DNA from 3 places in the Bacillus sp. VA13 genome. Region 3 is predicted to be linked to each of the others. Evidence: riboswitches for the same ligand, from Rfam matches in the RefSeq annotation. Region 3 holds a riboswitch; each other region holds the start of a gene.
The links. Region 3 has a riboswitch for S-adenosylmethionine ahead of AC0C66_RS02005 (2-hydroxyacid dehydrogenase). Riboswitches for the same ligand answer to the same signal wherever they lie in the genome.

Region 1 (4,579 bases), on a different contig from region 3:
TGTAAATGTATAGTTCGATCATTCAGTCGGGCGCATTTCAAACAGGGATCCTCCCAATCAAAAAAAGGTGTTCATTACAGACAAAGACTATCATATCAAAAGAAACGTGTTTCAAAAAGTAAGTTTAAGGGAAAAGAGACAGCAGAAGGGTGGGTATCGTATGATATATGCAGGTCAAATTCAGAACCAGCAATACGCTCAATATGCAAATAGAACGATTGGACATAAGCAGGATTACGCCGGAACCGAAAAAATCAACTATGTCTCGTTTCAGCGGGTATACAAGGAACTTGAAAAGCAGCAGGAGAATCAAACGGCCGCTGAAAGAAAAGTAAACGAGACAAAACGTAAGCGCTCTCTTTATAAGAGATTGCGAGAAAAAGGAATGGGCACTTATATTAATCGATATGTATAAAAAACCGTTCACATCAAGAGAACGGTTTTTTATGTGCGGAAAAAATCCGGATCTCAATAGACCCGGATACTGTTTAGTCGTTAATCATTTGTAAGTGGGGAATGCCGGCATCGAGAAATTCTTTTTCAGAAAGCACGCGATACCCGTGTTTCTTGTAAAACGGCACAGCCTGCGTTTGCGCGTTTAAAATGAAACCGGAAGCGCCGCCGTCTGCCGCCGCTTTTTCGAGTGCCTTCATAATGATGCCGCCGACACCGGAGGAGCGGTGGCTTTTCAATACGCAAATCCGCTCTAACTTGCCGTAGCCGTCCTTCATACGCCATCTTCCGGCGCCGACAGGCTTTCCGCCGTCATACACGACGATATGCTCCGACTCATTTTCAAGTTCGTCAATTTCTTCTTCAGCAGGTACGTTTTGTTCTTTGACAAAGACTTCTTTTCTTACATAAAATGCATCTTTCATTTGTTTTTCATTTTTTGCGATAACTGCTTCCAAACGATTATTCTCCTCCGCCTAGCAAGAAGGTTTCATATACTGTCCACGATCCGTTTTCTAGCTGGTAAAGCAAGTGGAAACGATCAACGATTTCTTCATGCGACACTTCCTGCATTTTTAATTGTCCCAGCACATCTGAATGCTCATCGTCGGAAAGATTTTGGCCGACCGTCACATGCGGAACGAAATTATATTCCTGTTCACCAGCCAACACACCGGTGTATAACTTTTCATTGAGTGTTTTTAATTCTTCCGTCGGCTCTGCTTTGATGTAAATGACATTATTGACAGGCGCAAATGAGCTGTATTTTGTCATTTTGAGAACGATCGGATGGGACTCCTTTGCGATGTTTCTCAGATGTGATACAAGCTGATCCGCTTTCTCCTCTTTACATTCAAACGATGCTCTTAGCGTCAAATGGGGCGGGATCAGGGAATAGCTCGGATCATAGCGCTTTCTGTAAGAGTTCGCAAGGTCTTGGAGTTTTTTTGATGGAAATAAAACGATTCCGTATTTCATATTATGTCCCTCCTGGAAATAAAGTATGATAGAATATCAAAGCATTTTTTTCAGCGCCGGCGTGATGAGCGGCTGCCAGTATGTCCATTTGTGATCTCCGTCAAATGATTCAAAATAATAATCGGAAAGCTTCTCCTCCAGCAGCTGTTTCAGCTCCTGATTCGGTTCTGTAAAGTCCAGAATGTTTCCGTCTGTCGTGTGGACGTCAGTTTCTTTTGTTCCGATTTGGTGATAAATAGAGAGGTGTTTGATATCGTCTGACTGTTTCACAGCTCCCAATACATGTTTGTCAACATAGGGAGACTGCATGATGATGTTTCCGAACATATTCGGATAATCAAGCGCTGTCATAAGAGAAACAGTCGCTCCGAGAGAATCACCGATCAGCGTCCGACCGTAGCCGACTTGATAGGTTGGATACTCGTCATCCGCAAACGGAACGAGCTCATGGGCGATGAACCGTTTATACGCCGAAAATTTTGAGCCTTCCGGATGATAGGTTTTTCTGCGCTCTTTTACATCCTTATAAGGAACACCGATAATAATGCTCCGGTCTATTTCTCGCTTGGACAGCAATTCTTCGACCTGTCTGCCGATTCTCCCCAGCCTGAAATAATCGTGGCCGTCCTGCGCGATAATGACATGGTATTTATAAAGCGGGGAGTAGTTGGACGGCAGATAAACGAGCAATGTCATTTCCTCGTTAAGCTCTTTTGAAAAGAATTTCTTTTCTTGCACTGTGCCGTTTTTCGGTGCCATAATACATTCCTCCAGGACATCGCTAGACTTTCTTGCTGTTTTCCATTATTGTACCATGAATTATTAGAAATTTCTCTCTTTAAACTGTTCGGAACTCGAAGAAAAAAGTGTTGAAATAAACTGCAAATTGCGCTAATATAAAACTATCAGAAAATTGAAATCGATATTTCTTATCGTGAGAGGTGGAGGGACTGGCCCTTAGAAACCTCAGCAACCGGCTTGTTTTGCATTATGTGCAAAACGCCAAGGTGCTAAATCCAGCAAGCGTTTTTTATGCTTGGAAGATAAGAAGAAGCGTTAAACCCCTTCTTCTTATGAGGAAGGGGTTTTTTATTTTGAAAAGGGAAGGTGTCAGCTATATGTCACAGCACGTTGAAACGAAATTAGCCCAAATTGGAAACCGAAGCGACGAAGTAACGGGAACAGTGAGTCCTCCTATTTATTTATCAACAGCATACCGCCACAGAGGAATCGGAGAATCTACCGGATTTGATTATGTTCGCACAAAAAATCCGACACGCCAGCTTGTTGAGGACGCGATCGCCAGCTTAGAAAACGGAGCGAGAGGGCTTGCCTTCAGTTCGGGAATGGCTGCCATCCAAACGATTATGGCGCTGTTTAAAAGCGGAGATGAACTGATCGTTTCATCGGACCTATATGGCGGCACGTATCGTCTGTTTGAAAACGAATGGAAAAAATATGGATTGACCTTTCATTATGATGATTTCAGTGATGAGGACTGTTTACGCTCTAAGATTACGCCGAATACAAAAGCGGTGTTTGTGGAAACACCGACAAATCCGCTCATGCAGGAGGCGGACATTGAAAAGGTCGCCCGGATCACAAAAGAGTACGGTCTTCTGCTGATCGTTGATAATACATTTTATACACCGGTCTTGCAAAGGCCGCTTGAGCTGGGAGCCGACATTGTGATTCACAGTGCAACCAAGTATTTAGGCGGGCATAACGACCTGCTTGCGGGACTTGTCGTTGTAAAGGATGAGCAGCTTGGTGAGGAAATGTTTCAACACCAAAATGCGATCGGCGCCGTCCTGCCTCCGTTTGATTCGTGGCTTCTGATGAGAGGAATGAAGACGCTGAGCCTCAGAATGCGCCAGCATCAGGCAAACGCGCAGGAGCTTGCGGCGTTTTTAGAAGAGCAGGAAGAAATTTCTGATGTACTATATCCCGGAAAAGGCGGCATGCTGTCCTTCCGTCTGCAGAAAGAAGAGTGGGTCAATCCATTTTTAAAAGCGCTGAAAACCATTTGTTTTGCAGAAAGCCTCGGCGGGGTGGAGAGCTTTATTACATACCCTGCCACACAGACGCACATGGATATTCCTGAAGAAATCCGCATCGCAAACGGAGTCTGCAATCGCTTGCTGCGTTTTTCAGTCGGAATTGAACATGCGGAAGATTTAAAAGAAGACTTAAAACAGGCGTTATGTCAGGTCAAAGAGGGAGCTGTTTCATTTGAGTAATCACAATTGGACGCTGGAAACCCAGCTCGTGCACAATCCATTTAAAACAGACGGCACAACAGGAGCGGTCAGTGTACCGATCCAGCACGCATCAACTTTTCACCAATCTTCATTTGAAGAGTTTGGCGCATATGATTACAGCCGCTCAGGAACGCCGACAAGAACAGCACTCGAAGAAACAATTGCCGCACTGGAAGGCGGAACGAGAGGATTTGCTTTCAGTTCAGGCATGGCTGCGATCTCAACAGCATTTTTATTGCTGTCACAGGGTGACCACGTTCTTGTGACAGAAGATGTATATGGCGGAACCTTCCGCATGGTAACAGAGGTGCTGACCCGGTTTGGCATTGAGCACACGTTTGTTGATATGACGGATAGTAACGAAGTGGCGCGGAATATCAAGCCGAATACAAAGGTCATTTATATGGAGACACCGTCAAATCCGACACTTGGGATTACTGATATTAAAGCGGTTGTTCAGCTTGCAAAAGAAAACGGCTGTTTGACCTTTCTGGACAATACATTCATGACACCTGCACTGCAGCGTCCGCTTGATCTCGGTGTGGATATTGTGCTTCACAGTGCAACAAAGTTCTTGAGCGGACACAGTGATGTGCTCTCAGGCCTGGCTGCTGTAAAGGATGAAGAGCTTGGGAAGCAGCTGTATAAGCTGCAAAACTCGTTCGGCGCCGTCCTTGGCGTGCAAGATTGCTGGCTTGTGCTGCGCGGATTAAAAACATTGCAGGTCCGTTTAGAAAAAGCAAGTCAAACAGCTGAGCGGCTTGCGGAATTTTTCCAGAAGCATCCGGCGGTGAAACGCGTGTATTATCCGGGGCTGTCTGATCATCCGGGCGCTGAAATCCATAAAAGCCAGTCAACGGGAGCGGGCGCCGTGCTATCTTTTGAGC
Region 2 (4,579 bases), on a different contig from region 3:
ATTTTCAATGGCCCGGGCAATAAGCAGGCTTTTCCAATGATCAAGGCGGGGAAGAGGCCATTCCGCAGAAATAAACAGCACGTTGGCACCTTTTATCGTATGTTTTCTGATCCACTCCGGAAAACGGATATCGTAACAGATCAGTCCTGAGCTTTTGACTCCATCAAGCTCAAAGTATCCGTCTTCGGAACCGGCTGATAAATACACATGCTCATCCATCAGCTGAAAAAGATGGGCTTTTCGATACTCTTTAATGATTTGTCCTTTCTTATCGGCGATGTACATTGTATTATAAACATCAGAATCATTTCTGACTGCGACCGATCCGGCGACAATATGAACGCCATGTTTTTTTGCTGTTTTCTTCAGCCAGCACTGAGCAGAATGCCCGTCTTCATCAGCGAGCTTATCAAGGTTGGCCAAGTCATATCCGGTCGTCCATAATTCAGGAAGAACAAGAACATCAGCATGTTTGCTTTCTTTTTCAATCAAAAATTCAGCCTTTTTTATATTTTCCGAAGGTTTACCGTATGAAATATCAAATTGAAGACAAGATATCGTCCATTTCATCTTTTTAACACCCCAAATTTTTCTTTACTTTTTTCATTTAACCATATATGATGATGGACTATCATTTCAAGATTTTTTTAGAAGGTGAGAATTGATGAAATTTGAACAGTCTCATGTATTGAAAGAATTGCCTAAACAATTCTTCGCTTCTCTGGTGCAGAAAGTGAACCGAAAGCTCGCAGAAGGACACGACGTCATCAATCTCGGACAGGGAAATCCGGATCAGCCGACTCCGGAACATATCGTCGAGGAAATGAAACGAGCCGTTGCGGATCCTGAAAATCATAAATACTCGTCTTTTCGCGGCTCATATAGTCTGAAATCAGCCGCAGCAGCATTTTATAAACGAGAATACGGTATCGATCTTGACCCGGAAACTGAAGTCGCTGTATTATTCGGCGGGAAAGCCGGTCTGGTCGAGCTCCCGCAATGCTTGTTGAATCCGGGTGATACGATTTTAGTTCCGGATCCGGGCTATCCTGATTACTGGTCAGGTGTCACACTCGCGAAAGCGAAGATGGAAATGATGCCGCTCGTAAAGGACAGGGCGTTTCTTCCTGATTACAGCAGCATCGCGGCTGAAGTGAGGGAACAGGCGAAATTGATGTATTTAAATTATCCGAATAATCCGACGGGAGCTGTTGCTACCTCCGAGTTTTTTGAAGAAACCGTGAGTTTTGCGAAAGAAAACGGGATCTGTGTCGTTCATGATTTTGCTTACGGCGCTGTAGGATTTGACGGCTGCAAGCCGTTAAGCTTTTTGCAGACTGAAGGTGCGAAGGATATCGGAATTGAAATTTATACGCTGTCAAAAACGTATAACATGGCAGGGTGGCGGGTCGGCTTTGCTGTCGGAAACGCTTCGGTCATTGAAGCGATCAATCTTTATCAAGACCATATGTTTGTCAGTCTTTTCAGAGCGACTCAGGAGGCTGCAGCGGCGGCACTGCTAGCTGATCAGACGTGTGTGGCGGAGCAAAATGCCCGATATGAGACCAGGCGAAACGCTTGGATTGCGGCATGCCGGGAAATCGGCTGGGATGTGACAGCTCCGGCAGGTTCATTTTTTGCCTGGCTGCCTGTGCCGGAAGGCTATACTTCCGAGCAGTTCTCAGACCTTTTGCTGGAAAAAGCGAATGTGGCGGTTGCGGCTGGAAACGGCTTCGGTGAATATGGCGAGGGCTATGTCAGAGTCGGACTGCTGACAAGTGAAGAAAGACTCAAAGAAGCCGCTTATCGAATTGGGAAACTGAACCTGTTTACCCAAAAAAGCATTGACAAGATCTGATAACGATGGGATAATTCAAAATAATTTATAAAATCTATATTTTCTTATCAAGAGCAGGCAGAGGGACGAGCCCGATGAAGCCCGGCAACCGACTTATAAAGCACGGTGCTAATTCTTGCAGCTGGCGGCTGAGAGATAAGATTCGGACGAGAAACGAAACCTCTTTAGACGCGATTGCTGTTTGAAGAGGTTTTTTTATATGGATGAAATGAAAGGAGCTCTGGCATGAGTGAGTTATTAGCAACATATCTCCTGACCGAACCGGGAGCCGATACAGAGAAAAAAGCAGAACAAATCGCAATAGGATTGACAGTAGGCTCATGGACAGATCTGCCCCTTGTAAAACAGGAGCAAATGCAAAAGCACAAGGGGCGGGTGATAAAGGTCGAGGAAAGAGAGGGAACTCCTGCATCAGGGAAACAAGCGGTGATCACAATTGCCTATCCTGAAATCAATTTCTCTCAGGATATTCCGGCTTTGCTGACAACAGTGTTTGGCAAGCTGTCGCTGGACGGAAAAATCAAATTACTCGATCTTCACTTCTCTGAAGCATTTAAGCGCACGCTGCCGGGACCGAAGTTTGGCGTATACGGCATCCGGAAGCTGCTGGGAGAGTTTGAGAGACCGCTGTTAATGAGCATTTTTAAAGGGGTTATCGGAAGGGATCTGAGTGATATTAAAGAACAGCTCAGGCAGCAGGCGCTTGGCGGAGTTGATTTGATTAAGGACGATGAAATTTTCTTTGAGACAGGTCTGGCGCCTTTTGAAACAAGAATTACAGAAGGAAAGCAAATATTGAAAGAAACGTATGAGCAAACCGGGCATAAAACGCTGTATGCGGTCAATTTGACTGGACGTACGGCTGATCTGAAAGACAAAGCGAGACGCGCTGCCGAATTAGGAGCGGATGCGCTTTTGTTTAATGTCTTCGCTTACGGCTTGGACGTCATGCAAAGCCTAGCGGAAGATCCCGAAATCGCAATCCCGATTATGGCACATCCAGCTGTCAGCGGGGCGTTTACGTCTTCTCCGTTCTACGGATTTTCTCATGCTCTTTTGCTCGGAAAATTGAACCGGTATTGCGGTGCTGACTTCAGTCTCTTCCCATCTCCATACGGTTCGGTTGCGCTTCCAAAAGAAGATGCGCTGGCGATACACGAAGAATGTGTAAGAGAGGATGCCTTTAACCAAACATTTGCCGTTCCGTCAGCAGGCATTCATCCCGGTATGGTTCCGCTTTTAATGCGGGATTTCGGCATAGATCATATTATTAACGCCGGGGGAGGCGTACACGGACATCCGAACGGCGCCCAAGGCGGGGGCAAAGCGTTCAGAGCCATAATTGATGCGGTCTTAGAAGCCCAGCCGATTGATGAAAAAGCCGAACAATGCAAGGATCTAAAGCTTGCCCTTGATAAATGGGGAAAGGTTGAAGCTGTATGACGACTCGAAAGCCTTTAATTATTTGTGATTTTGACGGAACCATCACGATGAACGACAACATTATAAGCATCATGAAAACATTTGCTCCGCCGGAGTGGACGGCATTAAAAGACGGCGTGCTGTCCAAAACGCTGTCGATCAAGGAAGGTGTCGGACGGATGTTCGGCCTTCTGCCAAGCAGTTTAAAAGAAGAGATTACAAGATTTGTATTGGAAGATGCAAAAATCAGGGAAGGCTTTCGGGAATTTGTAGCGTTTGTCAAGGAGCATGAGATTCCGTTTTATGTCGTAAGCGGAGGAATGGACTTTTTTGTATATCCATTGCTTGAAGGCATTGTGGAGAAAGACCATATTTATTGCAACCATGCTTCATTTGACAATGACTATATTCATATTGACTGGCCTCATTCTTGCAAAGGGACTTGCAGCAATCAATGCGGGTGCTGCAAGCCGTCAGTGATACATGAACTCGCTGAACCGAACCAATATATCATCATGATCGGTGATTCGGTTACAGATGTAGAGGCAGCAAAGCTGTCTGATCTTTGTTTTGCAAGGGATTATTTATTAAACGAATGCCGGGAGCAGAACCTGAATCATCTCCCGTATCAAGATTTTTATGAGATAAGAAAAGATATTGAGAATGTAACGGAGGTACAGGAATGGCTGCAAAACAAGAACGCTGGAGAGAACTCGCTGAAGTAAAACGAGAATTGGCTGAACGAGATTGGTTTCCGGCGACTAGCGGCAATCTGTCTATTAAAGTTTCTGATGAGCCTTTAACATTTCTCGTCACTGCAAGCGGAAAAGATAAACGCAAAGAGACGGATGAAGATTTTCTGCTGGTGGATCAGTACGGAGAGCCTGCCGAAAGCGGGCATTCTCTGAAACCGTCAGCGGAAACGCTTTTGCACACACATTTGTACAATAAAACCAATGCCGGATGCTGCCTGCATGTCCATACGGTAAACAATAATGTGATCTCAGAGCTATACGGAGATCAAAAGAAAATCACATTCAGAGGCCAGGAAATAATAAAGGCGCTCGGCCTGTGGGAAGAGAATGCAGAAGTGACCATTCCGATCATTGAAAATCCGGCTCATATTCCGACGCTCGCGGCACTGTTTGCCGAAGAGATTTCAGAAGATTCAGGAGCTGTTCTGATCCGAAATCACGGTATTACCGCTTGGGGAAGAACAGCATTTGAAGCAAAAAGAGTGCTTGAAGCATATGAATTTTTGTTCAGCTACCATTTGAAATTGAAAACACTCCAGCATCA
Region 3 (4,579 bases):
AACGGAGTAACCTTTGTTAAAATGTCAAAGTTCCATTTGATCGAAAATGCGATCTCTTGCAGCGCCGCACGTACAAAATGTGCTCTCTTTAAATTTGAGGAAAGCGGGGCATCAAAAAGAAATCCGCCTCTCGTTAACGCATTCTTTTCTGCCGATAAGTAAGAACCGAGAGCCGCCACACACGCATTGTCTTCTTTAGCAAGGGCAGAAATCTCTTCCTCCATCACTTCGTACGATTCATTTGGATAAAATATCTGTTTTAATTTTTGATAATTCAGGCCGGTAATTCCCGGATTCGTTTCCACAAGCCAATGTCCTTGATCTGTATGGCAGTTCAGCCATGCTTTATGTTTTGTGTCGCCATGATCAGCAGTAATTTTGGTTATTGGCGTTGTTGTCCCTGATACGATGACAATGTCCTCAAGCGCAGCGCTAGTGCTTTTCACAGCCAGTTGTGTATCACCGCCCCCTGCTATAACCTTAGCAGTTATAGAAAGGCCTAATTCGGTTGCATATTCATTTGTTATCGTTCCAATCGCTGTTCCCGCTCTTACAAGAGGCGGAAGGATGGATGGTGAAAAGCCGAATATGCCGCACATCTCTTCTGACCAAGTGTTTTGCTTCACGTCAAACAACAGGGTTTCAGTTGCCTGCGATGGTTCATATGTCAAAATTCCGCTCAGCTGATATGTCACCCAATCACTGATGCTTGTAAAACTAGCAGTCTTTTCCCATAAAAAGGGCTGACGCTGTTTTAAACCATAAAGCTTGAGCGCAGAAAAAAGTGCAGTCGGGAGGCGGCCTGTGCGGATGTATATTTCTTCCTGATTGGGTATACTCTCCTCCCACTCACGGCCGCGATTATCAATGTTCGGCAGCCCGAGAAAAGAGTCGCCATTTTGATCGATCAGAACAATCCCCTGTCTTTGACTTGTCGATGTCAAACCAATAATGTCAATATCACCTGAACGAGAAAGCGCACGTTTTGCCAGTTTCATCACTTGCTTCCACAGCACCTGAGGAGAAAAATAACGGCTGTCCGGGTAAAGCGTCTCGGTAGCATACACGATGTCCTCCCTTTCAACCGTTTGAACGCTGCCCGATACACTTACGACCGCTACTCTCGCATTCCCTGTGCCGATATCAAAAACGAGATAGCCTTTTTGTTTTTTCATTCCTGTAACCTCCTCTCTTAAACCTCTGTTTTCAGCTCATCTTTGTTATACAGTGTCGGAATATTAAGAGTTTTTTCAACCTTCCACTTTTTGAGGGCTTCGTTCAGGATCGTCACGTGATGATCTTCTACTTCAAAGGTTGCTCCAGCGAGATGCGGTGTTGCCAGAACATTAGGCAATGAAATGTATTCGTAATCTGATTCCTCTGGAGGTTCATGATAAAAAACGTCTAAAATCGCTCCTCTGATTTTTTGTTCTTTTAATACAGATAAAAGATCTTCACGGTTTACCACAACTGCTCTTGAAGTATTGACGAAAATCGCACTCTCTTTCATCAGATCAAAATACTTCCGATCAATAAGTCTCAGTGTTTTCTCAGTACGAGGCAGATGGACAGAAACGATATCACTGTCTGAAAACACCGTTTTGAGAGATACTTTTTCATACAGCGGATGATCGTCTTGTACGTATGGATCGTAATACTTTACTTTACAGTCAAACGCTGTCAGCAGTTTTGCAATCCTTTGACCAACCGCGCCGAACCCAACCATGCCGACCGTTTTTCCCGTTAATTCGTTCCCTTTAAATTTGACATAAGCCTGCAAGTAATCGCTGTCCCATTTTCCATCCTTCAGCCATTGATTAGAGGAGCTGGTATGGCGGAGAAAGGAAATCACATTACCGATAAACATTTCAGCAACCGCTTGTGCATTCCGCCCGGGTGTATAGAAAACGGGTATACCTCTTTTTGATGCTGCGGCCACATCCACATTGGATGGCATTCCTCTGCACACGCCCACAAATGAAAGTTCTGGAACAGATGCAAATACGCTGTCTGTTACTTGATCAAGCTCAGTAATCAAGCCTGTCGCATTTGTTGCTTTTAGCAGCTGAATGAGTTCATCTTCCCCGTATGCCCGGCCTTGTTCCTTCCAGGGATGATAAGTAACTGAGCCGAACAATTTTTCAAGCTCTTTTCGTCCTTCTTCGTTGTACGGTGCCGTAACCAAAACCGTCATGGTGCAAAACATCCTTTTCATCATATTTTTTCATAAAAAAATCTCTTTCCGAAGATGGAAAGAGATTCATGTATAAGCGTGCCCTGTTTACAGACAGACGCTGGTATAAACCTTGCTTTCCTATCTTTCAAGCTGACGCTTGCTGGAATTGGCACAATAATGTTGCCGAGGTTTCATAGGGCCAGTCCCTCCACCTCTCTGGATAGAAAATGTTGAGTATGTAATTTTCAGAATGAAGAATACGTTTATCATAAAGAAGTCTCAGATTGATGTCAATCTCTTTTTTCAGAATTGACGTTATCATCCGAAATGTTATAATTCTTACAAAATATCTAACTAGAGAGAGGAACTGGGCCATGAAATCTTTTGCCACACAACAAAACGGCATTTTTAAATCCGTTTGCTCGCTTGACTGCCCGGATCAGTGCGGATTGTTAATACATAAAAAAGACGGAAAAATTGTGAAAGTCCAAGGTGATCCTGATCATCCTGTCACAGCCGGAAACATATGCAACAAAGTCCGAAACATGACGGAGCGCATCTATGATGAAAAGCGGCTGACTACACCGCTTAAACGGACAGGTGCGAAAGGCCAAGCGATATTCGAACCGATTTCTTGGGAAGAGGCAATCGATACCATTACCTCCCGCTGGAAACAGCTGATTGATGAAGAGGGAGCTGAAAGCATACTTCCGTACAGCTTTTACGGAAATATGGGGAAATTAACAGCTGAAGGTATGGACCGCCGCTTCTTTTACCGCATGGGTTCGAGCCAGCTCGAAAGGACGATTTGCAGCAAAGCAGGATCAGAGGGCTATAAATATACAATGGGTATAAGTGCGGGAATTGATCCTGAGAAAACCATTCATACGAAACTATTTATTTTTTGGGGAATCAACGCGGTCAGTACAAATATGCACCAAATTACTATCGCCCAAAAAGCACGAAAACAAGGTGCCAAAATTGTCGTGATTGATGTTCATAAAAACCAGACAGGACGTCTTGCAGATTGGTTTATTCCCATAAAACCCGGAACCGACAGCGCACTTGCTCTTGGCATCATGCACATCTTATTTAAAGAAAACCTTCATGATGAAGCATTTCTGTCTGAATACACAGTCGGCTATGAAGAGCTCCGTGAACACGTGAAACAGTATGATCCGGAAAAGGTATCACTGATCACCGGTGTCAGCACCGAAGATATGTATCAGCTGGCAAGAATGTACGGCGAAACCTCCCCTGCTTTTATTAGAATCGGAAACGGACTTCAACACCACGATAACGGCGGGATGATTGTACGGACGATTGCCTGTCTTCCGGCGGTTACTGGCCAATGGCTGCACACAGGGGGCGGCGCAATTAAGCATAACAGCGGAATTTTAGAATATAACACAAATGCCTTGCAGCGGCCTGACTTACTGAAGGGGCGCACACCGAGATCATTTAATATGAATCAGCTGGGCAAAGTGCTTTTGGAAACAGATCCGCCGATTCGTTCTCTTTTTATTTACGGGACGAATCCAGCCGTTGTCGCTCCAGAAGCGAATAAAGTCAGACAGGGCTTGCTGCGGGAAGACTTGTTTACTGTGGTTCATGATTTATTTTTAACGGAAACGGCTGCATATGCGGACATTGTACTGCCTGCAACATCCGCTTTTGAAAATACTGATTTTTATACCTCCTACTGGCACCATTACATTCAGCTTCAGCAGCCAGTGATTGAGAAATATGGAGAAAGCAAGTCTAACACCGAGGTGTTCCGATTACTGGCTGAAGCAATGGGGTTCACAGACCAGGAGCTCAAAGATTCAGATGAAGAATTAATCCGCCAGGCGCTTGACCATCCAGATAACCCATATTTGGCGGAGATTGATTACGATTCACTTACTAAGCATTCATTTATGAAAGCGAAACGCGAAAAGCCGCTGTTTCCAGGCGAACTTCCGACTCCAAGCGGAAAAATAGAATTATACTCAGAGAAAATGAAACAAGCCGGTTTCCCGGCTTTACCGACACATACGCCTCTTACATGCGATGACGAATATCCGTTTATGTATGTTCCGGGGCCAAACCATAATTTCTTAAACTCAACGTTTTCCAACAATGCGAAGCACATCAAGCTTGAAAGGACGCCAAAGCTCTTTATCAACACAAAAGATGCTGAAGAACATGGAATCATTGATGGGGATCCTGTACGAATTTGGAACGGTCGGGGAGAATGCGAGCTGGCCGCTGCAGTCGGAGAACAAGTGCTGCCCGGGGTCGTAGTCAGCCAAGGATTATGGGCGGATGAAACAGGAAAAAAACAGCTTGTAAACGCGCTTACCCCAGACCGCTTGTCCGATATGGGCGGCGGCGCCACCTTTTTTTCAGGACGTGTACAGA

Region 1: linked by a shared signal. The riboswitch ahead of metI (cystathionine gamma-synthase/O-acetylhomoserine thiolyase) and the one ahead of AC0C66_RS02005 (2-hydroxyacid dehydrogenase) in region 3 are both predicted to bind S-adenosylmethionine.
Region 2: linked by a shared signal. The riboswitch ahead of mtnW (2,3-diketo-5-methylthiopentyl-1-phosphate enolase) and the one ahead of AC0C66_RS02005 (2-hydroxyacid dehydrogenase) in region 3 are both predicted to bind S-adenosylmethionine.

The regions. Positions count from the first base shown of each region.
Region 1 covers NZ_JBVQPP010000003.1:321,527-326,105, reverse strand. The annotation lists gene AC0C66_RS13605 (ATP-dependent helicase) at 1-41, opposite strand, end outside; gene AC0C66_RS13600 (hypothetical protein) at 161-415, shown strand; gene AC0C66_RS13595 (GNAT family N-acetyltransferase) at 489-911, opposite strand; gene AC0C66_RS13590 (YjcG family protein) at 916-1,431, opposite strand; gene AC0C66_RS13585 (esterase family protein) at 1,468-2,190, opposite strand; SAM riboswitch class I at 2,358-2,481, shown strand; gene metI (cystathionine gamma-synthase/O-acetylhomoserine thiolyase) at 2,550-3,671, shown strand; gene metC (cystathionine beta-lyase) at 3,664-4,579, shown strand, end outside.
Region 2 covers NZ_JBVQPP010000003.1:154,691-159,269, reverse strand. The annotation lists gene AC0C66_RS12680 (carbon-nitrogen family hydrolase) at 1-570, opposite strand, end outside; gene mtnE (methionine-glutamine aminotransferase) at 665-1,858, shown strand; SAM riboswitch class I at 1,900-2,000, shown strand; gene mtnW (2,3-diketo-5-methylthiopentyl-1-phosphate enolase) at 2,084-3,301, shown strand; gene mtnX (2-hydroxy-3-keto-5-methylthiopentenyl-1-phosphate phosphatase) at 3,298-4,005, shown strand; gene AC0C66_RS12660 (methylthioribulose 1-phosphate dehydratase) at 3,963-4,579, shown strand, end outside.
Region 3 covers NZ_JBVQPP010000001.1:486,182-490,760, forward strand. The annotation lists gene AC0C66_RS02000 (FGGY-family carbohydrate kinase) at 1-1,175, opposite strand, end outside; gene AC0C66_RS02005 (2-hydroxyacid dehydrogenase) at 1,193-2,218, opposite strand; SAM riboswitch class I at 2,312-2,403, opposite strand; gene AC0C66_RS02010 (molybdopterin oxidoreductase family protein) at 2,551-4,579, shown strand, end outside.